One region of the Streptomyces sp. RPA4-2 genome, then DNA from elsewhere that is predicted to be linked to it. Evidence: riboswitches for the same ligand, from Rfam matches in the RefSeq annotation. Region 1 holds a riboswitch; the other holds the start of a gene.

Region 1 (15,954 bases):
TTAGGTGCAGCGTCGTGTGTTTCTTGCCGGAGGTAGAGCACTGGATAGGCGATGGGCCCTACCGGGTTACTGACCTTAGCCAAACTCCGAATGCCGGTAAGTGAGAGCGCGGCAGTGAGACTGTGGGGGATAAGCTCCATGGTCGAGAGGAAACAGCCCAGAGCATCGACTAAGGCCCCTAAGCGTACGCTAAGTGGGAAAGGATGTGGAGTCGCACAGACAACCAGGAGGTTGGCTTAGAAGCAGCCACCCTTGAAAGAGTGCGTAATAGCTCACTGGTCTAGTGATTCCGCGCCGACAATGTAGCGGGGCTCAAGCGTACCGCCGAAGTCGTGTCATTGCAGCAATAGGGCCAACGCCCGCTGTGATGGGTAGGGGAGCGTCGTGTGCCGGGTGAAGCCGCGCCGGAAGGCAGTGGTGGACGGTTCACGAGTGAGAATGCAGGCATGAGTAGCGATACACACGTGAGAAACGTGTGCGCCGATTGACTAAGGGTTCCTGGGTCAAGCTGATCTGCCCAGGGTAAGTCGGGACCTAAGGCGAGGCCGACAGGCGTAGTCGATGGATAACCGGTTGATATTCCGGTACCCGCTGTGAAGCGTCAAACATTGAACCAGGCGATGCTAAGTCCGTGAAGCCGCCCCGGAGCCTTCGGGCAAAGGGGAGTGGTGGAGCCGACGGACCAGACCTGTAGTAGGTGAGTGATGGGGTGACGCAGGAAGGTAGTCCATCCCGGGCGGTGGTTGTCCCGGGGTAAGGGTGTAGGCCGTGTGATAGGTAAATCCGTCGCACATCAAGGCTGAGACCTGATGCCGAGCCGATTGTGGTGAAGTGGATGATCCTATGCTGTCGAGAAAAGCCTCTAGCGAGTTTCATGGCGGCCCGTACCCTAATCCGACTCAGGTGGTCAGGTAGAGAATACCGAGGCGTTCGGGTGAACTATGGTTAAGGAACTCGGCAAAATGCCCCCGTAACTTCGGGAGAAGGGGGGCCATCACTGGTGATCCGATTTACTCGGTGAGCTGGGGGTGGCCGCAGAGACCAGCGAGAAGCGACTGTTTACTAAAAACACAGGTCCGTGCGAAGCCGTAAGGCGATGTATACGGACTGACGCCTGCCCGGTGCTGGAACGTTAAGGGGACCGGTTAGTCACTCTTCGGGGTGGCGAAGCTGAGAACTTAAGCGCCAGTAAACGGCGGTGGTAACTATAACCATCCTAAGGTAGCGAAATTCCTTGTCGGGTAAGTTCCGACCTGCACGAATGGCGTAACGACTTCTCGACTGTCTCAACCATAGGCCCGGTGAAATTGCACTACGAGTAAAGATGCTCGTTTCGCGCAGCAGGACGGAAAGACCCCGGGACCTTTACTACAGTTTGATATTGGTGTTCGGTTCGGCTTGTGTAGGATAGCTGGGAGACTTTGAAGTCATGGCGCCAGCCATGGTGGAGTCGTCGTTGAAATACCAGTCTGGTCGTGCTGGATGTCTAACCTGGGTCCGTGATCCGGATCAGGGACAGTGTCTGATGGGTAGTTTAACTGGGGCGGTTGCCTCCTAAAGAGTAACGGAGGCGCCCAAAGGTTCCCTCAGCCTGGTTGGTAATCAGGTGTTGAGTGTAAGTGCACAAGGGAGCTTGACTGTGAGACCGACGGGTCGAGCAGGGACGAAAGTCGGGACTAGTGATCCGGCGGTGGCTTGTGGAAGCGCCGTCGCTCAACGGATAAAAGGTACCCCGGGGATAACAGGCTGATCTTCCCCAAGAGTCCATATCGACGGGATGGTTTGGCACCTCGATGTCGGCTCGTCGCATCCTGGGGCTGGAGTCGGTCCCAAGGGTTGGGCTGTTCGCCCATTAAAGCGGTACGCGAGCTGGGTTTAGAACGTCGTGAGACAGTTCGGTCCCTATCCGCTGTGCGCGTAGGAATATTGAGAAGGGCTGTCCCTAGTACGAGAGGACCGGGACGGACGAACCTCTGGTGTGCCAGTTGTCCTGCCAAGGGCATGGCTGGTTGGCTACGTTCGGGAGGGATAACCGCTGAAAGCATCTAAGCGGGAAGCCTGCTTCGAGATGAGTATTCCCACCCCCTTTGAGGGGTTAAGGCTCCCAGTAGACGACTGGGTTGATAGGCCGGATCTGGAAGGCGGGCAACCGCTGGAGGTGACCGGTACTAATAGGCCGAGGGCTTGTCCTCAGTTGCTCGCGTCCACTGTGTTGGTTCTGAAACCACGAACAACCGTCGTAGCTATGCCACGGCTCCGGTTGAAAGTTTCATAGTGTTTCGGTGGTCATAGCGTGAGGGAAACGCCCGGTTACATTCCGAACCCGGAAGCTAAGCCTCACAGCGCCGATGGTACTGCAGGGGGGACCCTGTGGGAGAGTAGGACGCCGCCGAACAAATTTTAGAGCTCCGGCTCTCAGGCATTATGCCTGAGAGCCGGAGCTTTTTTGTTTTCCGGGCTTTCCGAGCCGCCCGGCATGGTTGGTTTTCGGCGGGGCGACACCCGCCGCGTCGCGCTGTCAGGGCTGCGGGTAAGGTCAGGGGGCATCGTTGGCACATTTCCCACAGGAGGCCCCCGGGTGGAGGTCCAGGAGACTCGCGTTCAGACGGACCGGGTCCTCACCATCCCGAACATCCTCAGCATGGCACGCCTGGTAGGCGTACCCATCTTCCTGTGGCTGATCCTCAGGCCCGAGTTCGGAGGCCCCAAGAGCGACGGCTGGGCGCTGCTCGTGTTGATGCTGAGCGGCATCAGCGACTATCTCGACGGGAAGCTCGCACGCCGCTGGAACCAGATCAGCAGCCTCGGCCGGCTGCTGGATCCCGCGGCCGACCGCCTCTACATCCTGTCGACTCTCGTGGGCCTCACCTGGCGCGAGATTCTGCCGATCTGGCTGACCGCGGCGCTTGTCGCGCGTGAACTGGTGCTGCTGGTCATGGTGGGCATCCTCCGGCGCCACGGCTATCCGCCGCCGCAGGTGAACTTCCTGGGGAAGGCCGCCACCTTCAACCTGATGTACGCCTTCCCGTTGTTGCTGCTCAGCGACGGACACGGATGGCTCGCGTCCTTCGGTGCGATTTTCGGATGGGCGTTCGCCGGGTGGGGTACAACCCTGTACTGGTGGGCAGGAGTCCTGTACGTGGTGCAGGTCCGCCGGCTTGTCCGGGCGGACACCACGGCCGATTGAGCTCGGCCCGCAGGGGCAGTTGAAGCGCCCCGATGGCCCGCGCTCGAAAACTGCGGGACAATCTGGACGGGTGAAGTCGGCTAGTCCGTCGTCTCTTAAAGGAGGACGCTTCCGACATGAAGGCCGTAGTGATGGCCGGAGGCGAAGGTACTCGCCTTCGTCCCATGACCTCAAGCATGCCCAAGCCGCTCCTGCCCGTGGCGAATCGCCCGATCATGGAGCACGTGCTCAGGCTGCTCAAAAGGCATGGGCTCAACGAGACCGTCGTGACTGTTCAGTTCTTGGCCTCTTTGGTCAAGAACTACTTCGGTGACGGCGAGGAGCTCGGCATGGAGCTCACCTATGCCAATGAGGAGAAGCCACTCGGTACTGCCGGTAGCGTCAAGAACGCCGAGGAGGCGTTGAAGGACGACACCTTCCTGGTGATCTCCGGCGATGCCCTGACCGACTTCGATCTCACCGATCTCATCAATTTCCACAAGGAAAAGGGTGCGCTGGTCACCGTCTGCCTGACGCGTGTCCCCAACCCCCTCGAATTCGGCATCACCATCGTGGACGAAGAGGGCAAGGTCGAGCGCTTCCTGGAGAAGCCGACCTGGGGTCAGGTCTTCTCGGACACCGTGAACACGGGTATCTACGTCATGGAGCCCGAAGTCTTCGACTACGTCGAGGCGGATGTCTCGGTCGACTGGTCGGGCGACGTCTTCCCTCAGCTGATGAAGGAAGGAAAGCCTGTCTTCGGATACATCGCCGAGGGCTACTGGGAGGACGTGGGCACCCACGAGAGCTACGTGAAGGCGCAGGCCGACGTCCTGGAGGGCAAGGTCGACGTCGAGATCGACGGCTTCGAGATCTCCCCGGGCGTATGGGTCGCCGAGGGCGCCGAAGTGCACCCCGACGCCGTGCTGCGCGGCCCGCTCTACATCGGGGACTACGCGAAGGTCGAGGCGGACGCCGAAATCCGCGAACACACGGTCATCGGGTCCAACGTCGTCGTCAAGAGCGGTGCCTTCCTGCACAGAGCCGTCGTGCACGACAACGTGTACGTCGGCCAGCACAGCAACCTTCGGGGCTGTGTCATCGGCAAGAACACCGACATCATGCGGGCCGCCCGCATCGAGGACGGCGCCGTCATCGGCGACGAATGCCTCGTCGGTGAAGAATCGATCATTCAGGGAAACGTACGCGTCTACCCGTTCAAGACCATCGAGGCCGGCGCCTTCGTCAACACCTCGGTGATCTGGGAGTCGCGCGGTCAGGCGCACCTCTTCGGAGCACGCGGTGTGTCCGGCATCCTGAACGTGGAGATCACTCCGGAGTTGGCGGTGCGCCTCGCCGGGGCGTACGCGACGACTCTCAAGAAGGGCTCCACGGTCACCACGGCCCGTGACCACTCCCGAGGCGCGCGGGCGCTGAAAAGGGCGGTCATCTCGGCGTTGCAGGCCAGCGCCATCGACGTACGCGACCTGGAGAACGTACCGCTGCCGGTGGCCAGGCAGCAGACGGCGCGAGGCAGTGCGGGCGGGATCATGATCCGCACGACGCCCGGGGTGCCGGACTCCGTCGACATCATGTTCTTCGACGGGGAGGGCGCCGACCTGTCGCAGGGTGGACAGCGGAAGCTCGACCGGGTGTTCGCGCGACAGGAGTACCGGCGCGCGTTCCCGGGTGAGATCGGGGATCTGTACTTCCCGGCCAGCGTCTTCGACTCGTACACGGGTTCGCTGCTCAGGAATGTGGACACGACGGGTATCGCCGAGTCCGGGCTGAAGGTGGTGGTGGACGCCTCGAACGGCAGTGCCGGTCTGGTGCTTCCCAGCCTCCTGGGCAAGCTCGGTGTCGACTCCCTGACCATCAACCCCGGTCTGGACGAGTCCAGGCCGACGGAGACCGCCGACACACGGCGGGCCGGACTGGTGCGGCTCGGCGAGATCGTCGCGTCCGCGCGGGCCGCGTTCGGCGTGCGCTTCGACCCGGTGGGCGAGCGGCTCTCGCTGGTCGACGAGAAGGGGCGGATCGTCGAGGACGACCGGGCTCTCCTCGTGATGCTCGACCTGGTGGCCGCGGAGCGGCGCAGTGGGCGTGTGGCGTTGCCGGTGACCACCACGCGGATCGCCGAGCAGGTGGCGGCCTACCACGGGACGCAGGTGGAGTGGACGACCACGTCCCCGGACGACCTGACCCGGGTCGGACGGGACGAGTCGACGATCTTCGGTGGTGACGGCCGCGGCGGCTTCATCATTCCGGAGTTCAGCAGTGTGTTCGACGGCGCGGCCGCTTTCGTACGCCTCATCGGGCTGGTGGCGCGGACGCAGCTCACGCTCAGCCAGATCGACGCGCGGATTCCGCGGGCGCATGTCCTCAAGCGGGACCTCGCGACTCCTTGGGCGGTCAAGGGGCTCGTGATGCGCCGGGTCGTGGAGGAGGCGGGGGACCGGTTCGTGGACACCACCGACGGTGTTCGGGTCGTGGAGACCGACGGGCGCTGGGTGATGGTGCTGCCCGACCCCGCCGAGGCCGTGACGCATCTGTGGGCCGAGGGCCCCGACGTCGCGTCGGCGGAGGCCCTGCTCGACGAGTGGGCGGCCGTCGTGGACAGCGCCGGTCGCTAGCGCCGCGACAGGCGACGTTCGCCCCCACGCGCGAACGTCGGCTGTCCCGGGACCTGCACGCGTGCGTGCCGGACAGGTGTCCCCAAGGGGGCCTGTCCGGTACGCGGGTGGGGCCATTCGGAGGTAGCACCCACGACGTGCGACGATGTGCGGCATGCCGCAGCAGCCCCCCGTTCGGAGCACACCTCCGCGCCCCTCGCGCCCGGACGCCTCCATGTCGCTGCTCACCAACGTCATGGACCACAGCCTCGACGACGGATACGCCGAGGCGGCCGCCCGCAAGAAGACCGAGGGCGCCGGCGGCATGCCGAAGACGGTACGGGCGAAGCTCGGTCTCGCCGCCGGTCTCGTGCTCGCCGCCCTGGTCGTGACCGTGGGAGCGGCCAACGCGCGGATCGCCGCGCCGGTCGTGGCCAAGGAGCGCCAGGAGCTCATCGACCGGATCCAGCGCGAGACCTCGTCCGCGGACAAACTCGAGGGCAGTGTCGACACCCTGCGCGACGACGTGAGCGCCCGGCAGCGCGAGGCACTGAAGAAGCAGGGCGGCGGCGACCAGGCCGACCTGGTCGGCATCCTGTCGGGTGCCGTCGCGGTGCACGGCCCCGGCGTGAAGCTGGTCGTGAACGACGCCAAGGAAGCCACCCAGGGCGGCGACGGTGATCCGCGGGAGACCGATGGCTTCTCGGACACCGGCCGGGTCCGCGACCGCGACATGCAGCGGGTCGTCAACGGGCTCTGGGAGTCCGGCGCGGAGGCCGTGTCGATCAACGGACAGCGGCTGACGGCGCTCTCGGCGATCCGGGCCGCGGGAGACGCGATACTGGTCGACAACAAGCCGCTGGTACCGCCCTACACGGTGCTCGCGGTGGGCGACGGCGAGCGGCTCAGCACCAGGTTCCAGAACAGTGCCGACGGGCTGTATCTTCACGCCCTTCAGGAGAACTACGGCATCCGGACCAGCATCTCCGTCGACGACGACGTCCGGTTGTCCGCCGCACCAAGTGTGATCGTACGTACAGCACAGCCGAGCACAGAGAAGGGCACATCGTGATCGCCGTACTGGGCCTCGTCGTGGGAGTCGTGGCCGGATTGTTGGTCCGGCCCGAGGTTCCGGTGATCGTGGAACCCTACCTTCCGATCGCCGTCGTGGCGGCGCTCGACGCCGTCTTCGGAGGCTTGCGCGCGATGCTCGACGGCATCTTCGACGACAAGGTCTTCGTGGTCTCGTTCCTGTCGAACGTGGTCGTCGCCGCGCTGATCGTCTTCCTGGGCGACAAGTTGGGCGTCGGTGCCCAGCTCTCCACCGGGGTCGTGGTCGTCCTCGGTATCCGTATCTTCTCCAACGCCGCGGCGATCCGTCGGCACGTGTTCCGGGCGTGAGGCCGATGAGCAACGAGGGTGAGACCCCCGACAACCGGCTGCGCCGGGAACTTCCCGAAGAGGTTCCGGCCGCCGCCGAGAGTTCCGCGCCCCGGCAGGACGGAACGCCCCCGCCGGACGACACGAACGCCGTCCCGGCGCTGACCGGCCGCCAGCGGCTGGTGAAGGGGGTGTGGCCGCCCAGAGTGTCCCGTGCGCAACTCATCGTCGCGGTGCTGCTGTTCGGCCTCGGCTTCGGTCTGGCCGTCCAGGTGGCGTCCAACAGCGACAGCGGCAGCGCACTGCGTGGCGCACGTCAAGAAGATCTCGTACGTATCCTCGATGAACTCGACAACCGGACTCAGCGTCTTGAGGACGAGAAGCAGGGTCTCGAGGATCAGCGCACCGAGCTGGAGAACAGCTCGAACCAGGCTGCCGAGGCGCGCAAGCAGACGGCCGAGAAGGAGAAGCAACTCGGCATTCTGGCGGGCACGGTGGCGGCGCAGGGACCCGGCATCACGCTGACCATCGACGATACGAAGGGGACGGTCAAGGCGGACATGCTGCTTGACGCGATCCAGGAGCTGCGCGCCGCCGGCGCGGAGGCGATTCAGGTGAACGGTGTGCGCGTCGTCGCCAGCACCTATCTGAGCGACTCCGGCAAGGGTGTGAGCGTGGACGGGAACAAGATCACCCAGCCCTATCGTTTCAAGGTCATCGGCAAACCGCAGGACCTCGAGCCGGCGCTCAACATTCCCGGAGGCGTGGTGCAGACTCTGGAGAAGGAGCAGGCCACCGTCACGGTGGAGCGCGCGACGAAGATCGTTGTGGACGCCTTGCGGGCCGCGAAGCTGCCTGACTACGCTCGGTCCTCCTCCCAGTGAGCCGGGGGCGCATGGGGGTGGTGCGGCGAGGGCATGAGGTTGCGGGGGGTCGGCGCACCGAATGGGTGGTGCGTGGTGGAAACTGTCTGGTGGATACGGACGTTGTGAGGATGTCCGGGTCGACCGGTGTGTGCAATCAGGGTTCGTCCTGCCCCACGGGCGGGTCTGTTTCGGTCAAGGGGAATCGCCCGTGAAGTTGTTTGCGAAGTTGTTCGGCAAGAGCGCACGCGAGGGCGGCGACAACGCCCGGCACCGTGCACCACGCCATGGAGACGTGGAGGGCCAGGGTGGCGAGCGCCCGCTGTTCCGGGACCAGGTGGCTGGTCCGGGCGGCGACATTTCCGGTGGTCAGGGCGCGCCGTCTGTTGACCCTGCCCAGTCCGGCCGCATAGGTTTCGGGGAACCGTCAGCCTCAAGTACGGGTGGAGGGTTCGCCGCCGACCCGTACGCGTCTCATGTCCCTGGGGGGCAGCCGCGGCAGGAGGATCCGATGTCGGCCCTGGTGTGTACGAGGTGCGGTAACCGCAACGCGGAAAACAGCCGCTTCTGTTCGAACTGCGGTGCGCCGCTGCGGCCCGGGGCGGTCCCGGAGCGCCCGTCCGAGACGACGTCGACGATCTCCATCTCTGGCCTCGAGGCCTACGACGCCGAGGTCACCGGTCAGACGCAGATGCCCACGCTCTCCCCGGAGGCGCAGGCCGCCGTCGACGCACTGCCGCTCGGCTCGGCGCTCCTGGTGGTCCGCCGCGGTCCGAACTCGGGCAGCCGCTTCCTCCTGGACGGTGAGCTGACCACGGCCGGGCGCCATCCGCAGAGCGACATCTTCCTCGACGACGTGACCGTGTCGCGCCGGCATGTGGAGTTCCGTCGCGCCGCGGACGGTTCGTTCACGGTCGCCGACGTGGGCAGCCTGAACGGTACGTACGTCAACCGGGAGCGGATCGACTCGGTTCCGCTGTCGAACGGCGACGAGGTGCAGATCGGTAAGTACCGGCTGGTCTTCTACGCGAGCCAGCGAGGTATCTGACCCTTCCCCAGACTCCGTCCGGGGGGACCCCCAGGAAGGTCCATGCTTCGAACACCGAGCGGCGGTGCCGGCAGCGGTACCGCCGCAACGGACAGTGGGCTGATGAGTATCGGCGCGGTGCTGAACGCGCTGCGGGACGAGTTCCCCGAGGTCACCATCTCCAAGATCCGGTTCCTGGAGTCGGAGGGGCTCATCGAGCCTCGGCGGACACCCTCGGGGTATCGCAAGTTCAGCGCGGACGACGTCGAGCGCCTCGGGCACGTCCTGAGGATGCAGCGGGACCACTATCTTCCACTGAAGGTCATCCGCGAGCATCTGGACGCCCTGGAGCGGGGCGAGCCCGTACGGCTGCCGTCCCTGGGGCGTCAGCGCGACGGGGGTGACGGGGAGCCGCTGGAGCCCGACGCGCCCGCGGCGGTCCGGGTGGGCCGTTCGGAGCTGCTGGCCGCCGCCGAGATCGGCGAGCAGGAGCTCCAGGAGTGGGAGTCGTACGGGCTCATCGCCCCACTGGCGGAGGGGACGTACGACGCCGAGGCGGTGACGGTCGCCGCGCTCGTCGTCGAGCTGGGGCGGTTCGGTATCGAGCCGCGCCATCTGCGGGCGATGAAGGCCGCGGCCGAACGGGACGCGGGGCTGGTGGACCAGGTGGTGGCCCCGCTGAGGCGCCACCGCAATCCGCAGACGAGGGCGCACGCGGAGGCGCGTACGAAGGAGCTGGCGGGGCTCACGGTGAGGCTGCACGCCGCACTGGTGCAGACCGCGCTGGGCGTAAGGCTGCCCTGACCTCGGGGCCCTGCCGGCTGTCCGGATCGGCCACCCGTCCTGTGCTCGACTACCCAAACGTCCCGGGCACGGCCTAGGGTTGCTGTGTGAACGAGCTCGATGTCGTAGGTGTCCGGGTCGAAATGCCCTCCAACCAACCGATCGTGCTCCTGCGTGAAGTGGGAGGCGATCGCTACCTCCCCATCTGGATCGGACCGGGGGAGGCGACGGCGATCGCCTTCGCCCAGCAGGGCATGGCCCCCGCACGACCGCTGACCCACGACCTGTTCAAGGACGTGCTGGAAGCCGTCGGCCAGGAGCTCACCGAGGTGCGCATCACCGATCTGCGCGAGGGGGTCTTCTACGCGGAGCTGGTGTTCGCCAGCGGGGTCGAGGTCAGCGCCCGTCCGTCCGATGCCATAGCGCTGGCGCTGCGCACCGGAACGCCGATCTACGGCAGTGACGGGGTGCTCGACGACGCGGGGATCGCGATTCCGGACGAGCAGGAGGACGAGGTGGAGAAGTTCCGGGAGTTCCTCGACCAGATCTCTCCCGAGGACTTCGGGACCAACAGCCAGTGAGGGGCCGGGCGTCCCCGGCGGGCGTCCGGACACCCGTTCCCCGCAGCTGTGCCGCGTCACGGGATCGGAGTACTCCCGGCGGCAATTGCCCGTGGCGACTGTGGCGCGCTGCGGCTCACTCCGAGAGCATTCGGCTAGCCTTTCCCCGCGGTGGGACACGGGAAACCACTCCTTGGGTGATTATCACTCGGCGTGCCGAGTGTGGCGATCGTTGACGCACCCCTGGTGACTGCCTACCGTCGAGAAGGCAGGTCAAGGACGGAGGTCGGCGTGAGAAGCAGCGGCGACGGTACGGCTGGGGGTGCCCCCGGACGCGGTCTGGGGGAGAGCGGCCCGTACCCTCCCCCAAGCTCTCGGCTCGGCTCGAGCAGGGGGTACCCCCATCACGACAGCGCGGCCGACCATGTTCCACAGCGGCCGACAGCGGTGCCGGGCGAGGGCGGGACGGACGCCGAGGAGATCGGCTACCGAGGGCCCACGGCGTGTGCCGCCGCGGGCATCACCTACCGGCAGCTCGACTACTGGGCCAGGACGGGGCTGGTCGAGCCGAGCGTGCGGCCCGCCTACGGGTCGGGGACGCAGCGGTTGTACAGCTTCCGGGACGTGGTGGTCCTGAAGATCGTGAAGCGCTTCCTCGACACGGGTGTGTCGCTGCAGAACATCCGCACCACGGTCCAGCACCTCAGGGAGCGTGGCTTCCGGGACCTGGAGCGGATGACGCTGATGAGCGACGGCGCGACCGTCTACGAGTGTTCCTCGCCCGACGAGGTCCACGCCCTGCTCCAGGGCGGCCAGGGCGTTTTCGGGATCGCCGTCGGCGTGGTGTGGCGGGACGTCGAGAACGCCCTCTCACAGCTGCACGGGGAGCGGGTGGACACGGGCGAGACGCTCGTCGGCCACAACCCCGCGGACGAGCTGGCACGACGGCGCAACCGCGCGGTCTGACGGGCGGCGGCGCGATCCGACGGTCCGCGCGGCCTGGAGGGCCGTGCGGACCGGCGTCGTGGCGCGGTCCGGAATGGGGGTCCGACTCGGCGGACGGCGCGGTTCGGCCCTACGGCCGGAGTCCGGGGGCGATGTCAGTGGCGTAGGGCAGCATCGGGGGTGTGAGAAACGCGCCCACGATCCTGCATCTCGACATGGATGCCTTCTTCGCCTCGGCGGAGCAGGCATCCAAGCCGAGCCTGCGGGGGAAGGCCGTCGTCGTGGGCGGCCTCGGGCTGCGCGGCGTGGTCGCCACCGCCTCGTACGAGGCCCGTGTCTTCGGGGTGCACTCGGCGATGCCGATGGCCCAGGCGCGCAGGCTCGCGCCGAACGCCGCGTATCTCGTGCCGCGTTTCGAGCTCTACCGGGAGATCAGTGACCAGGTGATGGGGCTGCTGCGGACGCTGTCCCCCCTGGTGGAGCCGCTGAGCCTGGACGAGGCGTTCGTCGACCTGGAGGCCGGGGGAACCGCCTGGGACGACGCCTCGGCGCGGCTGGCCGGGGTGAAGCTGCGCGCGGACATCAGGGCTGTCACGGGCCTGACCGGATCCGTGGGGCTCGCGGCCTCCAAGATGCTCGCCAAGATCGCCTCCGAGCAGGCCAAACCCGACGGCCTGGTGGTGATCGAGCCGGGGACGGAGCGCGCGCTGCTCGGGCCGATGCCGGTGCGGACCCTGCCGGGCGTGGGGCCTGCCACCGGGGACCATCTGCGACGGGGCGGGATCAACACGGTCGACGAGATCGCCGAGGCGGGCGAGGACGAGCTCGTACGGCTGCTGGGCAAGGCCCACGGGCACGCGCTGTACGCGATGGCGCTGGCGCGCGACGAGCGGCCCGTGGTGGCCGAGCGGGAGACGAAGTCCGTGTCGGTCGAGGACACCTATGACGTGGACATCCATGACCGGGTGCGGGTCGGGCTCGAGGTGCAGCGGCTCGCCGACCGGTGTGTGCAGCGGCTGCGCAGGGCGGGGTTGTCGGGACGGACCATCGTGCTGAAGGTGCGCAGGTACGACTTCTCGACGCTGACCCGGTCCGAGACGCTCCGGGGGCCCACGGACGACCCCGCGGTCGTACAAGAGGCGGCCGGGCGGCTCCTGGAAGCGGTGGACACGACGGGGGGTGTTCGCCTGCTGGGCGTCGGTGTGTCAGGGCTCGCCGACTACACGCAGGAGGACCTCTTCGCGCAGGCCCAGGCCCAGGCCACGGCGCAGGCCCGGGCCGCTGTGGAGGAGACGGCGGCGCAGGAGCATTCCGATGGGCAGGGGGAGGAGGGGGCGGAGGAGCCGGCCGCCGAACAGGTGCCGGCGGCCGAGCGGCGCTGGCCCGCGGGGCACGACGTGCACCATGCCGAGTACGGGCACGGGTGGGTGCAGGGCAGTGGGCTGGGGAGGGTGACGGTGCGTTTCGAGACGCCCGACTCGGAACCGGGGCGGGTGCGGACGTTCCGTACGGACGACCGGGCCTTGGAGCCCGCGGACCCGCTGCCGTTGGTGCCCCGAAGACCCGAGGATTCGACCGGTGTGTCCGCCGGTGCGCCCGGGAGGGCCTGAGCCCCGTCCGGGCCGGCCGACACAGGAAGGGCTGGGCACCGGAGGCCGTGCGGATGACAGCAAGGGCTGGGCAGGGCACCGGAGGCCGTGCGGGCCGGCCGGTCGCCTGGTTCGCCGTATCCCGGACGCGTTCTCCCGCGCCTCCGCCAGGTTGTCTCAGGTCTCGTCCGTTCCCGCCAGACGGCCGAAGTCGCGGTCCGGCGGGAGGCCCGGGGGCGTCACGTCGAGACCGTAGTGGTGGTAGAGCTGGAGCTCCTGCTCCGGAGAGAGGTGGCGGCCCACGCCGAAGTCGGGGGCGTCCTTGATCAGGGCGCGGTCGAAGGGGACGCGCAGACTGCCCTCGACGAGTTCGCTGGGCTCCAGGGGCACGAAGGCGTCCCTGCTGAACAGGCCCGTACGTATGGCGGCCCACTCCGGTATGCCGGTCGCGTCGTCCAGATAGACCTCGTCGACCGTGCCGATCTTGGCGCCATTGCGGTCGAGCGCCTTGCGGCCGATCAGATTGCGCGGATCGATGTCGGTCTGCACTGGCCCTCCACTCGATTGCAACTCATCCGTAGGCACTACGAAAGAGCACATTCGTGACGGTGGCCACTCGAAAGCCCGTGCGTTGTTCACGCTGGTACCCTGGCAAACGGCTGCTGATCCCGTGCGGGAGAGTCCTCCAGACACCATCGGAGGCGCCGAAGGAGCAAATCCTCCCCGGAATCTCTCAGGCTCACGTACCGCACGGACGAGGTCACTCTGGAAAGCAGGGCGGGGCTGACGCCTTCCGCTCTCACCGACGGTGAAAGCCGGGTCGCAGCGGGCGGGCGGGCCGGTGAAGCTCTCAGGTCAGATGACAGAGGGGGAGGCCGTCGGGGCACCCGCGCCGTGGTGCCCCTCGAAGGTCGTGTGTGACCAGGAGGCCTCCGCAATGACCGCCCATCGCATTCCGCTCTCCGAGCTCGAGCAGGGAATCCCCTTCGAGCAGCGCCACATCGGGCCCGCCCCGGAAGCACGGGCCAAGATGCTCGCGCAGGTCGGGTACGGCTCGCTGGACGAGCTGACGGCCGCCGCCGTGCCGGACGTGATCAAGAACGCCGAGGCGCTCGAGCTCCCGGGCGCGCGCACCGAGGCCGAGGTCCTGGCCGAGCTGCGCTCCCTCGCGGACCGCAATCAGGTCCTCGACCCGATGATCGGCCTCGGTTACTACGGCACCTTCACGCCGCCGGTGATCCTCCGCAACGTCATGGAGAACCCGGCCTGGTACACCGCCTACACGCCCTACCAGCCGGAGATCTCCCAGGGCCGCCTGGAGGCGCTGCTCAACTTCCAGACCGTGGTCGCCGAGCTGACCGGACTGCCCACCTCCGGCGCCTCGCTGCTGGACGAGGGCACCGCAGCCGCCGAGGCGATGGCGCTGTCCCGGCGCATGGGCAAGAACAAGAAGGGCCTCTTCCTGATCGACGCGGACGCCCTGCCGCAGACCGTCGCCGTCATCGAGACCCGCGCCGAGCCCACCGGCGTCGAGGTCGTCGTCGCCGACCTGAGCGAGGGCATCCCGGCCGCGATCGCCGAGCGCGAGATCAACGGCGTGCTCGTCCAGTACCCGGGCGCCTCCGGTGCCGTACGCGACCTCAGGCCCGTCATCGAGCAGGCGCACGAGCTCGGCGCGGTCGTCACCGTCGCGGCCGACCTGCTCGCCCTGACCCTGCTCACCTCGCCCGGCGAGCTCGGCGCCGACATCGCGGTCGGCACGACCCAGCGGTTCGGCGTCCCGATGGGCTTCGGCGGTCCGCACGCCGGATACATGGCGGTGCGCGAGAAGTTCGCGCGCAGCCTGCCCGGCCGGCTGGTCGGCGTCTCCGTCGACGCGGACGGACACAAGGCGTACCGGCTCGCCCTGCAGACGCGCGAGCAGCACATCCGCCGTGAGAAGGCGACCAGCAACATCTGCACCGCGCAGGTGCTGCTCGCCGTGATGGCGGGCATGTACGCGGTCTACCACGGGCCGGACGGGCTGAGGACGATCGCCCGCCGCACCCACCGCTACGCCACGCTCCTCGCCGAGGGGCTGAGGGCCGGCGGCACCGAGGTCGTGCACGGCGCGTACTTCGACACGCTGACCGTCCGGGTGCCGGGCCGGGCCGCCGACATCGTGACGGGCGCGCGCGACCAGGGCGTCAACCTCCACCTCGTCGACGCCGACCACGTGTCGATCGCCTGTGACGAGACCACCGCGCGCAGGCAACTGGGCGCCGTATGGGCCGCGTTCGGCATCGAGAGCGACATCGAGGCGCTGGACGCGAGCACCGAGGACACGCTTCCCGAGGCGCTGCTGCGCACCGACGACTACCTCACGCACCCGGTGTTCCACCAGTACCGCTCCGAGACCGCGATGCTGCGCTACCTGCGCCGGCTCTCCGACCGTGACTACGCGCTGGACCGCGGCATGATCCCGCTGGGTTCCTGCACCATGAAGCTCAACGCGACCACCGAGATGGAGCCGGTCACCTGGCCCGAGTTCGGCCAGCTGCACCCCTTCGTACCCGCCGAGCAGGCGCAGGGCTACCTCACGCTCATCGAGGAGCTGGAGACGCGGCTCGCCGAGGTCACCGGATACGACAAGGTGTCGCTCCAGCCCAACGCCGGTTCGCAGGGCGAGCTGGCCGGTCTGCTCGCCGTCCGCGGCTACCACCGGGCCAACGGGGACGAGCAGCGCACCATCTGCCTGATCCCGTCCTCCGCGCACGGCACGAACGCCGCGAGCGCCGTGATGGCCGGCATGAAGGTCGTCGTCGTGAAGACCGCCGAGGACGGCGAGATCGACATCACGGACCTGCGTGCCAAGATCGAGCAGCACCGCGACGAGCTGGCCGTGCTGATGATCACGTACCCCTCGACGCACGGTGTGTTCGAGGAGCATGTCGCCGACATCTGCGCCCAGGTGCACGAGGCGGGCGGGCAGGTGTACGTCGACGGCGCCAACCTCAACGCGCTGGTGGGCCTCGCCAAGCCGGGCCACT
Region 2 (15,954 bases), 4.5 Mb from region 1:
GGCTCGGGTGAGCCGGGCATAGAGCGCCGAGTAGAGGAACGCGAGGCTGCACCACGGGATGAGCAGGTTCCACGCCCATTCACCGGGGTTGTCGGTGAAGTTGACGTAGTTGACGCCCGTGTCCCAGATCGGCCACTGGACGGTGAAGAGGCCCAGCGCCAGCATGCCGGTGAAGAAGATCGGGAGGGAGACGCCGGCGAGGGCGATACCCATGAAGAAGCGGTCGAGGAACGAACCCCGCTTGAGGGCCGACACGACGCCGGTCGCGACACCGGTGGTCACCCAGATGACCGCCGCGCCGATGGCCAGCGAGAAGGTCACCGGAATGCGGTCGGTGATCTGCGGCCAGACCTCGATGTGGGACTTGAACGAGTAGCCGAAGCACGGCGCGGAGCAGTGCGAGGCGTCGGGACCGAACTTGTAGTCCGCTCCCACGAAGATCTGCTTGATGAAGTGCCAGTACTGCTCGTAGAGCGGCTTGTCGAACCCGAGGTTCTGCTTCACCGCGGCGATGGACGCCTTGTTGGCGTCCTTGCCCACGTACTGGGCGGCCAGTTGGTCCATCGACTGCCCGGCGAGCCGGGGGACGAGGAAGAAAATCGCGAAGGTGACGGCGCTGACGATCAGCAGCAGCACCACAGCGCCAAACACGCGTCGGATGATGTACGCAGCCACAGCTGTCCGGCATCGATGCCCGCCGGCCGGGGGTCACCCGGCCGGCGGACACCGGCGCCTTCACCTGCCTTTCAGTCTCTTAGCCCAACGGGCCCGCAATTACTTCGCGGAACCCATCAGCAGGTAGTCGTACATGCCGAGGTAGGCCTGGGTGACCGTGACGTTCGTCGCGGAGGTGGGCCGCATCAGCAGGTTCTTGCGGTAGACCAGCGGGACCACGGAGGCGTTCTCCATGACCAGCTTGTCGACCTCGCCCCACGCCTTCGTACGGGCCGTGGCGTCGGTGTTGGCAATGCCCTCGTTCAGCGCCTTGTTGATCGCCGGGTCGTTCAGCTCCGAGACGTTGTTACCACCGGACGGCTTGATGGCCGAGCCGTTGATGATCTGGTCCAGGAAGCCGAAGCCGGTCGGCCAGTCCGCGCCCCACGCGGTCATGATGATGCCGAGGTCGTGCTCGTGCACGTAGCTCGGGACACCCGCGAAGTTCGAGAAGTACTTGCCGCTCGGGTAGGACTTGATGTTGACCGTGATGCCGATCTTCTTCAGCGACGCCTGGATGGCGGTCGCCATGGCCATCTCAGCCGGACGGTCCGAACGGGCCGACAGGTTGGTGGTGAAGCCGTTCGGCTTGCCACACGCCTTCAGCGAGTCCTTGGCCTTCGCCACGTCGCCCTTGTTGCCCGCGGACGGGTACAGGTCGAACTTGGTGTAACCGTTGACGGTCGGCGGAAGCAGCGTCGTGGCGACGTCACCCTTCGGGTCACCGCCGGCCGCGGCCTGGACCGAGGCCTTGTCGAGACCCCACTGGACGGCCTTGCGGCAGTCGATGTTGTCGAAGGGCTTCACGTGCAGGTTCAGACCCGCGTACCCGGTCGCACCGGCGTAGGAGCTGTCGAGCTGCGCCTTGTACTTGGCGTTCGTCAGAACCTTGGGCTGGGTCTCCGGAGCCACACCGGTACCAGCGCCGTCAACCGTGATGTTGTCCGACATCAGGTTGTTGTCGATGGTCGTCTGGTTGACCTTGAACCGGATGTTGACCTTGTCCGGCAGGGCCTTGCGGATCGGGTCCGTCGCCGGGTCCCAGTTCGTGTTGCGGACGAGGGTGGCGCTCTTGCCCTCCTCGTACGACTGGAACTTGTACGGGCCCGAGGAGACGATGTGCTGGACGTACGAGGCGCCCGTGTCCTTCGCCTGCGGCACCGGCGCCGTCTGGTTGAACGTCGCCAGGTAGTCGAAGTCCGCGAAGGCGTCCTTCAGCTTGAAGACGATCGTCGTGTCGTCCGGCGTCTCGATGGACGCGATGCCGTCCTTCGACTTGTCCTTGTAGGGACCCTTGTACTTGTCGCCACCGAGGAGGTGCGCCTTGAAGTACGTCGGACCGTTGGACAGCGCCTCGGGAGCGAAGTTGGAGCGCTCGACGGCGTACTTGACGTCCTTCGAGGTGATCGGGGTGCCGTCGTCGTACTTCAGACCCTTGCGGAGCTTGTACGTCCAGGTCTTGGCGCCGTCGCTGGGCACACCGAGACCCTCGGCGAGGTCCGGGACGACCTCGAGGCCGGCCTTGCCCGCCGCGGGCTTGAAGGTGGTGAGAGAACGCGCGTAGAGGCGGGAGAAGTTCTGCACCCAGCCGTAGTACGTGTTGCCCGGGTCGAGCGAGTCCGGGACGTCGGAGATCTCGAAGTTCTCCGTGCCGCCCTTCTTGGTGCTCGCGTTGACGACGGACGTGAGCGCGGCGTCAGCCTTCGCGGAGGAGCCCCCCTTGCTGCCGCCACCGTCTCCGCTGTCGGAGCTGCTGCACGCAGACGCCCCCAGCGTCAGCGCCACTGCAGTGGCGACTGCAGCTGTCACTTTCTTGGTCTTCACCTGAGGAAAGCCCCCTCAATTGATGGTTGCGGCGGACGAACTGGGTGTTGCCGCGCGTTACTTGCTGCGGGGATCGAGTGCGTCACGCAGCCCGTCGCCCAGCAGGTTGAATGCCAGGACCGTGATGAAGATGGCCAGGCCCGGCACGATCATGTACATCGGATCGGTCTCGTAGAGGCCGGCCGCGCTGGTGAGCATGCCGCCCCAGGAAGCCTGAGGCGGCGCGATGCCCACGCCGAGGAAGCTGAGGCCCGCCTCGAACAGGATGTTCGTCGGGATCAGCAGCGTCGCGTAGACCAGGATCGGCGCGACGAGGTTGGGCAGCAGCTCTCGGAAGAGGATGAACGGCCCGCGGGCACCGAGGCTGCGTGCGGCCTCGACGAACTCGCGCTCACGCAGACTCAGCGTCTGCGCACGCACGATGCGTGCCATGTACGGCCAGTTGAAGAATCCGATCACGAAGATGAGTACGGCGATCCGCAGCGGAAGTCCGGTCAGTCCGAACGCCCCGTCCTGCAGCGAGGCCGAGATCGAGATCGCGAAGAGCAGCAGCGGGAAGGCGAGGAAGGTGTCCATCGCCCGGCTGATGATGGTGTCGACCCAGCCGCCGTAGAAGCCGGCCACGACGCCGAACACGACGCCGATCACGACGGACAGCATCGTGGCACCGCCTGCGACCAGCAGGGAGACCCAGGAGCCCTCGATGATGCGGGTCAGCACGTCGCGCCCGAACTGCGGGTCGACACCCAGCGGGTGGTGCAGGCTGATGCCGCCCCAGCTGCCCCTGGGCGACAGCAGGGCCGGGTCGATGAGGTCCTGGTGGAACTCGTTGGGGTCCAGACCGAAGATCGATTCGATGGGCTTCGCCAGGACCGCCATCAGGATCAGGAGGATGACGACGATTCCGCCGGCCACCGCGACCTTGTCCCGCTTGAAACGGTTCCAGGCGATCCGCCCGAGGGAACGACCCTGGATCTGGCTCTGTTTGGCCCCGGCGAGGACTGCCTCCGGCTGCGCCTCGGCAGCCGCCCCGGTGGTCTCGATCGGTGCGGTCACAGTGCCCTGACCCTTCTCGCCGGTGGTCACCGGCCTCTGCATGCCGCGGTCTACGGCTTGCCTCGCCTACGACGTGCGCAGTTGCCGCAGATGATGCGGCGCCGCTGCGCTCTTGAACTACGACTTGTCTCGCTCACAGGATCGATGACCCCATGTCTGACACGGGAGTCTTCAGCGACTCCACGATCACGTGCCAGAGCTGACGGGGAAAGTATGCGCAACCGTGATGCTCTTAGGGGGATTCCGTTATCCGAACAGTGGGTAACGGGGGTCGGACAGTGGTCAGTTGGTATGGAAGGGTCCACGAGGGACCCTTTCACCGCTTGTCACCCCCAAAGCGGACAACCGGCCCTTTCGCCTTCTCGCGCGCAGGTCAGCGCGGTGAGGAAGGTGAAGGGGCAACCAGTATGCGTGAGGCCGCGACAAGCCGTGACCACTCGCCGCCGGCTCAAACCTGGCCATCGGCAGCCTCCCCGGCGCACCGATGGAACCCCGCATTCCCCCAGGGACCAGCCCCTACCTCCCCGGCGACCCCGATGAGCGGACACCCCAACTCCCCGTTGGCGCACTCCACTTCGACGGCGAGTGACATGGATCACAGCGGCCGGGAGGCGCGCCCGGTCCAGGACTTCCGGCGGACGTCACCCACCCCCGCAGGCCGGACATTCCACGCGATCACGAGGTGGGGCCACCCCTGATGAAAGCGGATTCCGGTACGAACAGGCCCGCGCCCGCCGTACCGCGGGGCGCTCGGCGCGAGCCTCGAAGGGAAGTTGGCCAGGACCGAGAAGATCGAGGCCGACGGCGGTTGCACGGACACGCTCACCCGGCGGGCCAAGAAGGAACAGCGTCTCTTTTCCGTTGCCGGCGGCAGGAAAGCACTACGGATATGCGCGGCCCAAGCTCCCGTGCGCCGACCGCACCACGAAATGGGCCGACCGCACCGCCAAGCGGAAGGAGAAGACGAACCGCGCCGTGGTGACGGAACGGCCGGCGCCGGCCCGCAGCCGGCACCGTGCGGCGCGGATCAGTACAGTCCGCGCGCCGGCGGGTAGCCGTACCCGCCCGCCATCGGTGCCTGCGCCGGGGCCGCGTGGGCCTCGCGGTCGTAGAACGGGCGCGCGTTGGCGCGCAGCCACATCGCCACCGGGTCGTACTCGTCGGACATCGCGACGGTCGACACGGGCAGCCCGTCCGGAACCGCGCCGATCGACTGCTGCATCATCGCCCGCACCGAGTCGACGGCGGGCGGCGAGGTGTCGTAGACCTCGAGGCCGATGGCCAGATACGGCGCACCGAGCGCGGGCTGCACCCAGGTCCGCCGCAACGAGCGGACGGCCGGGGTGCGATGCGCGTTCTGCGTGAGCAGGGCGTAGAACTGCGGGATCTCGATGCCGGGTTCGGACAGCCGCAGCGGACCTGCGGGCTGGCGCTCCAGGCCCGCGGCGATCCGGCGCAGATCCAGCCACGGGATGCCGAGCCCGCCGCCCGGGGCGTGCGGATTGAGCCACAGCCCGAAGTGGTCGGGGTAGAGGGTGCGGGCCACGTCGACGCCGTCGACGACCTCGTACGACCGGTTCCAGCCACTGGCCGAGAGCTCCTGGGCGGAGGTGACGCACGGCGCGTAACCGAAGCCGCCCACCTCCATGTTCCCGTACTGGGCGTCCGGGGAACCGCCCTGGCCGTGCCAGAGCAGCATCCACACCTGGCCGGACGACGGGGTCGCGAGCGCGCGAAGGAGCGCCTCGTAGGCGTCGTAACGCCCGGGCGTCACCTGGCGCAGCATGTGCTCGACCTGCCCGGCCGCGGCCGTGCCCGACGCACTCACCCTCAATCGCCCCTTCGCGAAGAAATCACGATGAACTCACCCATTACGCCAGCGACACCGGCGGCCGAGGTACCTCGACACCTCGACCACACCCCGACCGAGCCATGAAACCAGCTTAAGCGGCGATCCTGACAGCGACTTGACGCACGGCCCGGGAGCTCCCCGCCGCGTCAGTAGCCCTGCTGGTAGAACGGGCGCACGTTCGCGCGCATCCACTCCCCCACCGGGTCCTGCGCGACGTCGAGGAACACCATGTTCACCGGCCGGTCCACCGGCACCCGGCCGAGGGCGCGGCCGAGCGCGTCCAGCGGGAGCGTCCGGGCGTCGCCCTCCCATCCGGCCAGTTCGACCCCGATGAACATCAAGGGGTGGTCGCCCTCGATGCTGGCCAGGCAGCGACGCGCGGTCAGCACCACACCGGTCGCCGCGAACTCGGCCGAGGCCGCGGCCAGGAAGTCCACCGGGTCGTCCTGCCAGTCCGGTTCGGAGAGTTTCACCCGGCCGCCGCTCGCGGGACCGTCCAGCGGGGTGCGCCCGGCACGGCACAGTTCGGCGACCGCGAGGGGCGGCAGCGGTACGCCCACCACACCTCCCGGGTTGATCGCGACGCCGACCTGCGGGGGCAGCCCGCGGGCGAACTCGACGGCGGGCGCGATCGTGAACGACAGATGGCCGCCGACGACCTGGCGGAACTGCTCCTCGGAGCTGAAGACCGGCACGTACGCCTGTCCCTCGATCTCCAGCGTGGGCAGGTCGAGGGGGCCCGCGTGCGGACCGCCGCCGTTGGGCAGCGGCACCCAGACGAAGCTGCGGCCGAGGACCTCGACGATGCGGCCGCCCGCCGAGGGCACTCCGAGGGACGCGGAGAGCACCTCCTCCAGTTCGTTGCCCGGCCACCCGCCGTGCGGGTGGGGGTGCGGGTGCGCTGGTGCCGGGAAGTCGGGGAAGTCCATCTGTCTACCGCCTGCTGTGAACCGCTGATCCGGTGTTCCGGTGTCCTGGTGTGCTGTTCTGCTGTGGTGTTCCGGCTGGAAAGGTTAGTGGGCGCCTACGACCCTCTCGTACGTCGATGTCCCGTTCTCCCGTGCCGGCTTCCGTCCGGCCCTCTGTCCGACCGGCTCCGCACTGCCGTACGACGTGCTTTCGTACGACGTGCTTCCGTACGACGTGTTCCGTACGACGTGTTCCGTACGACGGGCTCGCGCGCGGCCGGCACCCCGCGCCCGTCAACCGTCGAAGCCGATCCGGCGCAGGACGTCCGCCGCTTCGCGGTCGAGGAGTACCGCCGAGCCGCATCCCTCCGGCAGTTCGCCCCGCTCGACGGAGCGCACCAGCCGGCTGAGCGCGCCCCGGTGACGCGCGAACGCGTACCGCGAGACGCCCCGGCCGCGTTCGCGCTGGCCTTCCAGCGCCGTGCCCGGTGTGACGTCGAGGAGCAGGAGGTGGAGTGTGCCGCCCCGGCGGCGGGCCTCGCGGGCGAGCCAGCGGCGCACCCAGGCCTGGGTACCGCAGTCGTGCACGACGACGCCGGTGCCGGAACGCAGCGTGCGGCGCAGGCCCGCGTAGTGCGCCAGGCGGACGAGGGGGCGGTAGAGCGCGTACGGGAGCCGGCGGGCCAGCCGGCCGTCCCAGCGGTCGCGGGTGTCCTGGGAGTCCACGCGCCGGCCCGCGACCGCGCGGCGCATCAGGGTCGACTTGCCGCTGCCGGGCAGCCCGGTGACCACCACGAGGTCCGCCGTGCCGAAGTACAGGCCGTGCGGGCTGTGTCCGGCGCGCTCCCGGAGATCGCGCACGACGGCCGCGGGGAGCGCGCCGCACACCTCCCGGGCCGTGGTACCCGGCTGCGGCGGCAGCGCGAGGGCCGAGGTCGTGGCGTACGCCCTGGTCCTGTTCACCGTGATCGTCCTCCCCTTGGGTCTGGAGTCCCATCCCCGTCGAGTGTAAAGAGAAGGTAATGCGCGATGCTTGCTGTTTCCATGTTCGGACTGCCACAGCCCGGTTACAGATGCGGACTGCCGTCATCGGACGGCGCGTGCAATGATGTGCCCGCCAACTGCATACCGGCCGCTTGAATCCGCGCGGGAGAGTTCCCAGTGACGTGCACACATCCGTGTGACGTACGTCCGGCTGGGACGCCGAAGGAGCAAGTCCCTCCCTTGAATCTCTCAGGCCCCGTTACCGCGCGGGCGAGGCACATCTGAAAAGCGGGCCGCTGACCGGTGGCTCCACCCAAGGTGCAAGTCGTGACCTCCGTTCGCGGGGTCGTGATGAACCTCTCAGGTTCCGATGACAGATGGGGAGGAACGACCTCGCCGTCATGCCTTGGGAGCCCCACCGATGAGCAGTAACGCACCCCGCCGTACCGCGCTCGATGCCGTGCATCGCTCGCTGGGCGCGATGATGACCGACTTCGCGGGCTGGGACATGCCCCTGCGGTACGGCTCCGAGCGCGACGAGCACGTCGCCGTCCGCACCCGGGCCGGTCTCTTCGACCTCTCCCACATGGGCGAGATCACGGTCACCGGCCCGCAGGCCGCCGCGCTGCTGAACCACGCGCTGGTCGGCAACATCGCCTCCGTCGGCGTGGGCCGCGCCCGCTACACCATGATCTGCCGGGCCGACGGCGGCATCCTCGACGACCTGATCGTGTACCGGCTGGCCGAGACCGAGTACATGGTCGTCGCCAACGCCTCCAACGCCCAGATCGTCCTCGACGCGCTGACCGGGCGCGCCGCCGGCTTCGACGCCGAGGTCCGTGACGACCGGGACGCGTACGCGCTGCTCGCCATCCAGGGCCCCGAGTCCCCCGGGATCCTCAAGTCGCTCACCGACGCCGACCTCGACGGCCTGAAGTACTACGCGGGTCTGCCGGGCACGGTCGCGGGCGTCCCGGCGCTGATCGCGCGCACCGGCTACACGGGCGAGGACGGCTTCGAGCTCTTCGTGGCCCCGTCCGACGCCGAGAAGCTGTGGCAGGCGCTGACCGAGGCGGGCGCCCCGGCCGGGCTGGTCCCGTGCGGTCTGTCCTGCCGCGACACGCTGCGCCTGGAGGCGGGCATGCCGCTGTACGGGCACGAGCTGACCACCTCGCTCACCCCGTTCGACGCGGGGCTCGGGCGGGTCGTGAAGTTCGAGAAGGAGGGTGACTTCGTGGGGCGCGAGGCCCTGGAGGCAGCCGCCGGACGCGCCGCCGCGAACCCCCCGCGGGTGCTCGTCGGGCTCGTCGCCGAGGGCCGCCGCGTCCCGCGCGCCGGGTTCGCCGTCGTCGCGGGCGGCGCGGTCGTCGGTGAGGTCACCTCCGGCGCTCCCTCCCCGACGCTGGGCCGGCCGATCGCCATGGCCTACGTCGACGCCGCGCACGCCGCGCCGGGCACCGCCGGCGTCGGCGTGGACATCCGGGGCAGTCACGAACCGTACGAGGTCGTGGCGCTGCCGTTCTACAAGCGCCAGAAGTAGGTCCACCCGGGGCCGGGCGCGTCGACGTGACGTACCTCGTCGCGCCCTGTCCCCTGTCTCACGACACCCCGGCATCCGGACACCCCGTCCGTACCCGTTCACCAGCACTCCCCCGCGTACAGGAGAATTCAGGCCATGAGCAACCCCCAGCAGCTGCGCTACAGCAAGGAGCACGAGTGGCTGTCGGTCGCCGAGGACGGCGTCTCGACGGTCGGCATCACCGAGTTCGCGGCCAACGCGCTCGGCGATGTCGTCTACGCCCAGCTTCCGGAGGTCGGTGACACGGTGACCGCGGGCGAGTCCTGCGGGGAGCTGGAGTCGACCAAGTCGGTCAGCGACCTGTACGCGCCGGTCACCGGCGAGATCGTGGAGGCCAACCAGGACGTGGTGGACGACCCGTCGCTCGTGAACTCCGGGCCCTTCGAGGGCGGCTGGCTGTTCAAGGTACGGGTCACGGACGAGCCGGACGACCTGATGTCCGCCGACGAGTACACCGCCTTCACCGCCGGCTGAGGAGTCACCGCATGTCGCTTCTGAACACGCCCCTGCACGAACTGGACCCGGACGTCGCGGCCGCCGTCGACGCCGAGCTGCACCGCCAGCAGTCCACCCTGGAGATGATCGCCTCGGAGAACTTCGCTCCGGTCGCGGTCATGGAGGCCCAGGGCTCGGTCCTGACCAACAAGTACGCCGAGGGCTACCCGGGCCGCCGTTACTACGGTGGCTGCGAACACGTCGACGTCGTCGAGCAGATCGCCATCGACCGCGTCAAGGCGCTGTTCGGCGCCGAGCACGCGAACGTACAGCCGCACTCGGGCGCCCAGGCCAACGCGGCCGCGATGTTCGCGCTGCTCAAGCCCGGCGACACGATCATGGGCCTGAACCTCGCGCACGGCGGGCACCTGACCCACGGCATGAAGATCAACTTCTCCGGCAAGCTCTACGACGTGGTCGCGTACCACGTGGACGAGGAGTCGGGCCGGGTCGACATGGCCGAGGTCGAGCGCCTCGCCAAGGAGTCCAGGCCGAAGCTGATCGTGGCCGGCTGGTCCGCGTACCCGCGCCAGCTCGACTTCGCCGCCTTCCGCCGGATCGCGGACGAGGTCGGCGCGTACCTGATGGTCGACATGGCGCACTTCGCCGGCCTGGTGGCGGCGGGGCTGCACCCGAACCCGGTGCCGCACGCCCACGTCGTCACCACCACCACCCACAAGACGCTGGGCGGCCCGCGCGGTGGCGTGATCCTTTCCACCGCCGAACTGGCCAAGAAGATCAACTCCGCGGTCTTCCCGGGCCAGCAGGGCGGTCCTCTCGAGCACGTGATCGCCGCGAAGGCCGTCTCCTTCAAGGTCGCCGCCTCCGACGACTTCAAGGAGCGCCAGCAGCGCACGCTCGACGGCGCGCGGATCCTGGCCGAGCGCCTGGTGATGGCCGACGTCACCGAGCACGGCGTCTCGGTCCTGTCGGGGGGCACGGAGGTTCACCTGGTCCTGGTCGACCTGCGCAACTCCGAGCTGGACGGACAGCAGGCCGAGGACCGGCTCCACGAGGTCGGCATCACGGTCAACCGGAACGCGATCCCGAATGACCCGCGACCCCCGATGGTGACCTCGGGCCTGCGCATCGGCACGCCCGCCCTCGCCACCCGCGGCTTCCAGGCCGAGGACTTCACCGAGGTCGCGGACATCATCGCCGAGACGCTGAAGCCGTCCTACGACGCGGACGCCCTCAAGGCCCGGGTGTCCGCTCTGGCCGACAAGCACCCGCTGTACCCCGGCCTGAAGTAGTTCGCGCGGAACGTACGATTCCTCGGGGCGCCGCGCACACTGGAAGCACAGCCGTGCGCGGCGCCCACCTCATGCACCACCCCGCTTGCTAGGAGTTCCCGTGGCCATCTCGGTCTTCGACCTGTTCTCGATCGGCATAGGCCCGTCCAGCTCCCACACGGTGGGCCCGATGCGCGCGGCCCGGATGTTCGCCCACCGGCTGCGCAACGAGGACCTGCTGCCCGCCGTGGCCTCCGTCCGGGCCGAGCTGTACGGCTCACTGGGCGCGACCGGCCACGGGCACGGCACCCCGAAGGCGGTGCTGCTCGGCCTGGAGGGCGCCTCGCCGCGGACGGTGGACGTGGAGGGGGCCGACGACCGCGTCGAGGAGATCAAGGCCTCGGGCCGCATCAGCCTGCTCGGCGAGCGGGAGATCCCCTTCTCCTTCGACGACGACCTGGTCCTGCACCGGCGCAAGGCGCTGCCGTACCACGCGAACGGCATGACGATCTTCGCGTACGGCGCCTCCGGCGAACTCGTGCTGGAGAAGACGTACTACTCCGTCGGCGGCGGCTTCGTGGTCGACGAGGACGCGGTGGGCGAGGATCGCATCAAGCTGGACGACACCGTCCTGAAATACCCCTTCCGCACGGGCGACGAGCTGCTGCGGCTGACCAAGGAGACCGGGCTGTCGATCTCCGCGCTGATGCTGGAGAACGAGCGCGCCTGGCGCACCGAGGACGAGATCCGTGAGGGCCTTCTCGCCATCTGGGGTGTGATGCAGGCCTGCGTGTCGCGCGGCATGTCCCGTGAGGGCATCCTGCCCGGCGGCCTGCGGGTGCGCCGCCGCGCCGCCGTCTCGGCCCGCCAGCTGCGCGCCGAGGGCGACCCCCTGGCGCACGCGATGGAGTGGATCACCCTCTACGCGATGGCGGTCAACGAGGAGAACGCGGCCGGTGGCCGGGTCGTCACCGCCCCCACCAACGGGGCCGCGGGCATCATCCCCGCGGTGCTGCACTACTACATCAACTTCGTCCCCGGCGCGGACGAGGACGGCGTGGTCCGCTTCCTGCTGGCCGCGGGCGCGATCGGCATGCTCTTCAAGGAGAACGCGTCCATCTCGGGCGCCGAGGTCGGCTGCCAGGGCGAGGTCGGCTCCGCCTGCTCGATGGCGGCGGGCGCCCTCGCCGAGGTACTGGGCGGCTCCCCCGAGCAGGTCGAGAACGCCGCGGAGATCGGCATGGAACACAACCTCGGCCTCACCTGCGACCCGGTCGGCGGTCTGGTCCAGATCCCCTGCATCGAGCGCAACGGCATGGCCGCGGTCAAGGCGGTCACCGCCGCGAAGATGGCGATGCGCGGCGACGGCTCCCACAAGGTCTCCCTCGACAAGGTCATCAAGACCATGAAGGAGACCGGCGCGGACATGAGCGTCAAGTACAAGGAGACGGCGCGGGGCGGGCTGGCGGTCAACATCATCGAGTGCTGAGGCCAGGGGCAAGGCACAAAGCGGCATGTCCGCCTACGTCGAAAGCCTCATCCAGCGCCAACTCGAACGCCGTCTCCCGCATCCGGTGGCCGTCCTGACCTCGGACCCCGAGGACCTCTTGATGCCGTGCGGCCCCAGCGTCCGTGTGATCAAGGTCTGACGCGGTGCGATGCCGCGCCGACCGCGACGTTCGACTCCCCGCTGATCGACTCGAGGGTCGGGCTCATCCGGCGGTGTCCTCCGGGCGCACCAGCATTCGGGACGTCTGGTCCACGAGTTGCCGGAGAACGGGCAGGTGGCTCTCGTCGCCGCCGAGGTCGCCGAGGATGCGGTGCGCCTCGTCACGGAACTTGTGGATGTCGTCCTCGTAGCGGTCGAGAACGGCGGGGGTGAGGAGCAGGCCGGTCAGGGCCGATCGTGACGCGGCCGATGTTCTCGCACCGGCGTGCAGGTCCAGGATGCGGGGCCTGATATCGGGCGCCGCGTCTTCCAGAGCGCAGGCGAAAAGATAGGTCACGGTGCCGTTCAGCAGATCTTCGTTCCGTCCGGAGGCGATGTCCTCCTGGTCATTGAACATCTGCCACAGAATTCCGAATACGGAGCCGAACTCCCGCCACAGATCGATCCGCTCGGCCTCCGCGCCCGCGAGTATCGCGGCCATCGCGGTGATCATGCCGAAGGGGGCGCCGGATTTCTCCCGGTACGCCGTGACGACCGAGTTCCGGGACACGTTGCCCACGTCTGCGCGCATGTCGCCCAGCTGCCCCTGGGCGGCAGTGATCCCGCAGTCGAGGACTTCGTCCGTCAAAGCGCCGCGGACCGGCTCCGGGATCCGTCGCGAGCCGATCGCCTTCAGCGAGAGCACGTGTCCCGTGACCACGGCCGCCAGAAGTGCTTCGTGCGGGGTGAGTCCGGCGGGCGTGTGCGCGCCGTGCCCGTCCGCCAGATCGTCGAGATAGCAGGCCGAGGTCCACCACAGCACGTGCACGGCGGACAGCGGGACGGCGGGTCCGGGGCTGCCCGTCTCTACGCCGTGCACGACCAGCGGCAGCACCGAAAGAGGGTATTTCATCTTCTGGTGGCACAGGAGTTCCGCGACGACGCTCCTGACGGATTCCGCCGACGGGCCGAGCCGTTCAAGGATGGACTCTATTTCCTCCTCTATTTCCGAGGAGAATTCCTGATGGAGGTCCAAATAGGATGCGGGAGTCATGTGCTGTTCCGTGTCTTCGTGGTGGATTTCAACGGGCCGTTCCGGACGCGGGCGCCGGGTCGTCCGGGGCACGGAATACGCGACGGCGGCCCGGCGGGAACGGCTTCAGCCGGTGGCGGCCGCGCGCTCGTGCTCCGTCAGGGGCGGCCCATCCAGAAGGGGCTTCTTCCGGCCGAGGTAGACCAGGGCGAGCATGTCGGGCATCAGCAGCCGGGCAGGCGGTTTCTCCATGCTCATCACGTCCAGCAGGATGCGGAGGGCGTGGGGGTTGCGCGCGCCGGCGTCGACGGCCTTGTCGACGAAGGCGGCGAGGTTCCTTTCGAGCCGGGTGGGGGGCTGTTCACTGGCGCCCGGGTAGAACACGTCCTGGCCCACGGCCAGGCTCCACGCGTTCTCGACCGGGCGGGCCGCGGCCTTTTGGATGCGCCGGGACGTGCCGGGGGCGCGAAGGTCCTGCCGCCGCAGGACGTCGCGCAGGGCGACGACGCTCTGTGCGGCGGCGCTCAGTCCGTGACCGTAGACGGGGTTGTAGCCGGCGACGGCCTCGCCGAGGACGGCGAAGCCGTCGGGCCAGCGGGCGGCCTTTTCGTAGTAGCGCCGCTTGTTGGCCGTGCTACGGGTGGTGACGACGTCCGTCTCGGGCTCGGCGCCGGCGAGGAGTTCACCGATGACGGGGTGCGGCAGCTTGAGCGCGAAGGGAACGAAGTCCTCGTTGCCGGGGCCGGGTTGACCCCCACGGGTTCCGGCGAGCGTGACCAGCCAGCGGCCGCCTTCGATGGGGGTGATGATGCCGCCCCTGCCCGGGTTCTGGCGGGGGTCCGCCTGGACGTTGACGATCGGGAAACCGTCGGCGGTGGTGCCGGGAGCGCGGTAGATCCGGCTGGCGTAGCCGACGCCCGCGTCGACCGTACGCTCGGCCACGGGTGGAAGGCCCAGGTCCCGCAGCCAGCCGGGGGCGCGGCTGCCACGCCCGCCGGCGTCGATGACCAGATCGGCGGCAAGGGCGCTGTGGGTGTCCGCCGCGCGTATGCGGACTCCGGACACGCGTCCGGCGTCGCCTTCCAGGGACACCAGTTCGGTCTGCTGCCGCAGGGAGATGCGCCGGTCTTCGAGCACCCTGGCGCGGATCACGGCATCGAGCAGGTCGCGGCTGCACAGAAGGTTGATGTGGCGGGCGTCGCCGAAGCGGCGGAACCACTGGCCCGACGGAGCTTTGGACACCAGGTCGCTCATGATGCGGCTTCGCCGTGCGCCCTGGCCGACGAGCCGGTCGACGACACCCGGCAGGAGTTCCTCGAGGGCTTTGACCCCGCCGGACCACAACACGTGGGCGTGCCGGGCCTGCGGCAGCCCCTTGCGGGGTCGCGGGCCGTCCGGCAGGAGGTCGCGCTCGACGATCGTGACGTCGGCGTGGTCGGCGAGCACGGCTGCCGCGAGCATGCCCGTCATGCCCCCGCCGATGACCACGGCGGTGCGGCGGGGAGCGGATCTGTCGGGCATGTACGGAACTCTCTTCTGTCGCAGGGACGGAGCGGACGGCGGACCTCGCCGGCCGCACACCACACCGCATCATCCGCGACGTCGTGTCGCGGCTGCGAGCGGAGTGGTCCAAGGCCGGCCGGCCACCGGGGTGTTGCGGGACACGCGACGGTGGTGCGACGAACGTGTCCGGCCGAAGGCTTCCCACCCGAAGGGCGGTTCGATCTCCCGCGGGGCGCCGTTGCCGCGCGTCACCGTCCGGCGGCCCGGGACACCTGCCTGCCGGGCTTCACCGGGTCGGGAGCCGGCGCGGCGCCGCGCCGGTCACCACCGCACGCTGTGTACGGCGGAGCCTCTCCGCACGTCAGTCATGGGTGGTGGTCATCCGGTTCTCGGCCCGCCGGCGCGCTTCGCCACGGTCTGTGACGTGGAGAGCGCGCCCGCCAGACGGGCCATCGGATGCGGTTCCGCCATGGACCGCAGCGTCCCGACGCTCGCCGGGGGCTCGGTGCCGCCCGTGCGGGACGCCCGCACGCCGGCTGCCGGCATCGCCGCTTCGGCCACGAACGTGGCCCGGTGTACGGCGTGGGGTGGCGGGCCGGCGTCCGAGGACGCCGACGGCGCTCTCGGCGCTGCGCGGAGCCGCTGGGTGACCGCGCCTGCGAGCATCCCCGAGAGCGATCTCCCGGCGGCTGACCCGGCGGCGGTGAGCTGGGCCGGGGTTCACAGGGGGGTTCTTTCGTCATCCGCCGCCGTGCGGACCCCGGCGGCGGCACGGGCCGCCACGACGACGGGGGACGTGCGCAACGCACGTGCCACACCCACCAAGGTGGCACGCGAAGCGAAGCTCGCGGTGTTCTGCGCGACGTCCACCGGGGCAGCGGACGCGTCGGCGCGGTGGGAGCGGACGGCGGCGGCGATCATCGCCGCGAGACCGATGCGGAAGGCGTCCTCCTCGGTGTGGCCCGCGGCTCGGGCCAGGCTCTGCGCGTGGGTACGGACCTGGTCGTCGAGGTGCGGGCGGACGAGGTTCAAGCCGTCCTGGATGCCGGCCTCACGCCGGGTGAGGCGCACGGCGCAGGACGAGTACCAGGGGATCGGCGCGGCGAGCGGGGTGCCGGGAGAGGCG

Evidence for each region. Region 1 has a riboswitch for glycine ahead of gcvP (aminomethyl-transferring glycine dehydrogenase). Riboswitches for the same ligand answer to the same signal wherever they lie in the genome.
Region 2: it holds a riboswitch for glycine, as region 1 does, so the genes downstream of both, gcvT (glycine cleavage system aminomethyltransferase GcvT) here and gcvP (aminomethyl-transferring glycine dehydrogenase) in region 1, are expected to answer to the same signal.

What each region holds. Positions count from the first base shown of each region.
Region 1 is NZ_CP050975.2:1,755,662-1,771,615, reverse strand. It holds rRNA gene HEP85_RS07425 (23S ribosomal RNA) at 1-2,192, shown strand, start outside; rRNA gene rrf (5S ribosomal RNA) at 2,279-2,395, shown strand; gene HEP85_RS07415 (CDP-alcohol phosphatidyltransferase family protein) at 2,579-3,187, shown strand; gene HEP85_RS07410 (mannose-1-phosphate guanyltransferase) at 3,304-5,799, shown strand; gene HEP85_RS07405 (DUF881 domain-containing protein) at 5,954-6,850, shown strand; gene HEP85_RS07400 (small basic family protein) at 6,847-7,179, shown strand; gene HEP85_RS07395 (DUF881 domain-containing protein) at 7,185-8,042, shown strand; gene HEP85_RS07390 (FHA domain-containing protein) at 8,104-9,069, shown strand; gene HEP85_RS07385 (MerR family transcriptional regulator) at 9,112-9,852, shown strand; gene HEP85_RS07380 (bifunctional nuclease family protein) at 9,939-10,412, shown strand; gene HEP85_RS07375 (MerR family transcriptional regulator) at 10,683-11,357, shown strand; gene HEP85_RS07370 (DNA polymerase IV) at 11,519-12,946, shown strand; gene HEP85_RS07365 (PRC-barrel domain-containing protein) at 13,103-13,474, opposite strand; glycine riboswitch at 13,589-13,684, shown strand; gene gcvP (aminomethyl-transferring glycine dehydrogenase) at 13,863-15,954, shown strand, end outside.
Region 2 is NZ_CP050975.2:6,280,289-6,296,242, reverse strand. It holds gene HEP85_RS27690 (ABC transporter permease) at 1-675, opposite strand, end outside; gene HEP85_RS27685 (ABC transporter substrate-binding protein) at 775-2,538, opposite strand; gene HEP85_RS27680 (ABC transporter permease) at 2,596-3,594, opposite strand; gene HEP85_RS27675 (enhanced serine sensitivity protein SseB C-terminal domain-containing protein) at 4,622-5,422, opposite strand; gene HEP85_RS27670 (enhanced serine sensitivity protein SseB) at 5,593-6,375, opposite strand; gene HEP85_RS27665 (AAA family ATPase) at 6,649-7,323, opposite strand; glycine riboswitch at 7,492-7,613, shown strand; gene gcvT (glycine cleavage system aminomethyltransferase GcvT) at 7,760-8,878, shown strand; gene gcvH (glycine cleavage system protein GcvH) at 9,014-9,391, shown strand; gene glyA (serine hydroxymethyltransferase) at 9,403-10,665, shown strand; gene HEP85_RS27645 (L-serine ammonia-lyase) at 10,766-12,133, shown strand; gene HEP85_RS27640 (hypothetical protein) at 12,159-12,293, shown strand; gene HEP85_RS27635 (polyprenyl synthetase family protein) at 12,357-13,346, opposite strand; gene HEP85_RS27630 (NAD(P)/FAD-dependent oxidoreductase) at 13,452-14,846, opposite strand; gene HEP85_RS27625 (MAB_1171c family putative transporter) at 15,549-15,954, opposite strand, start outside.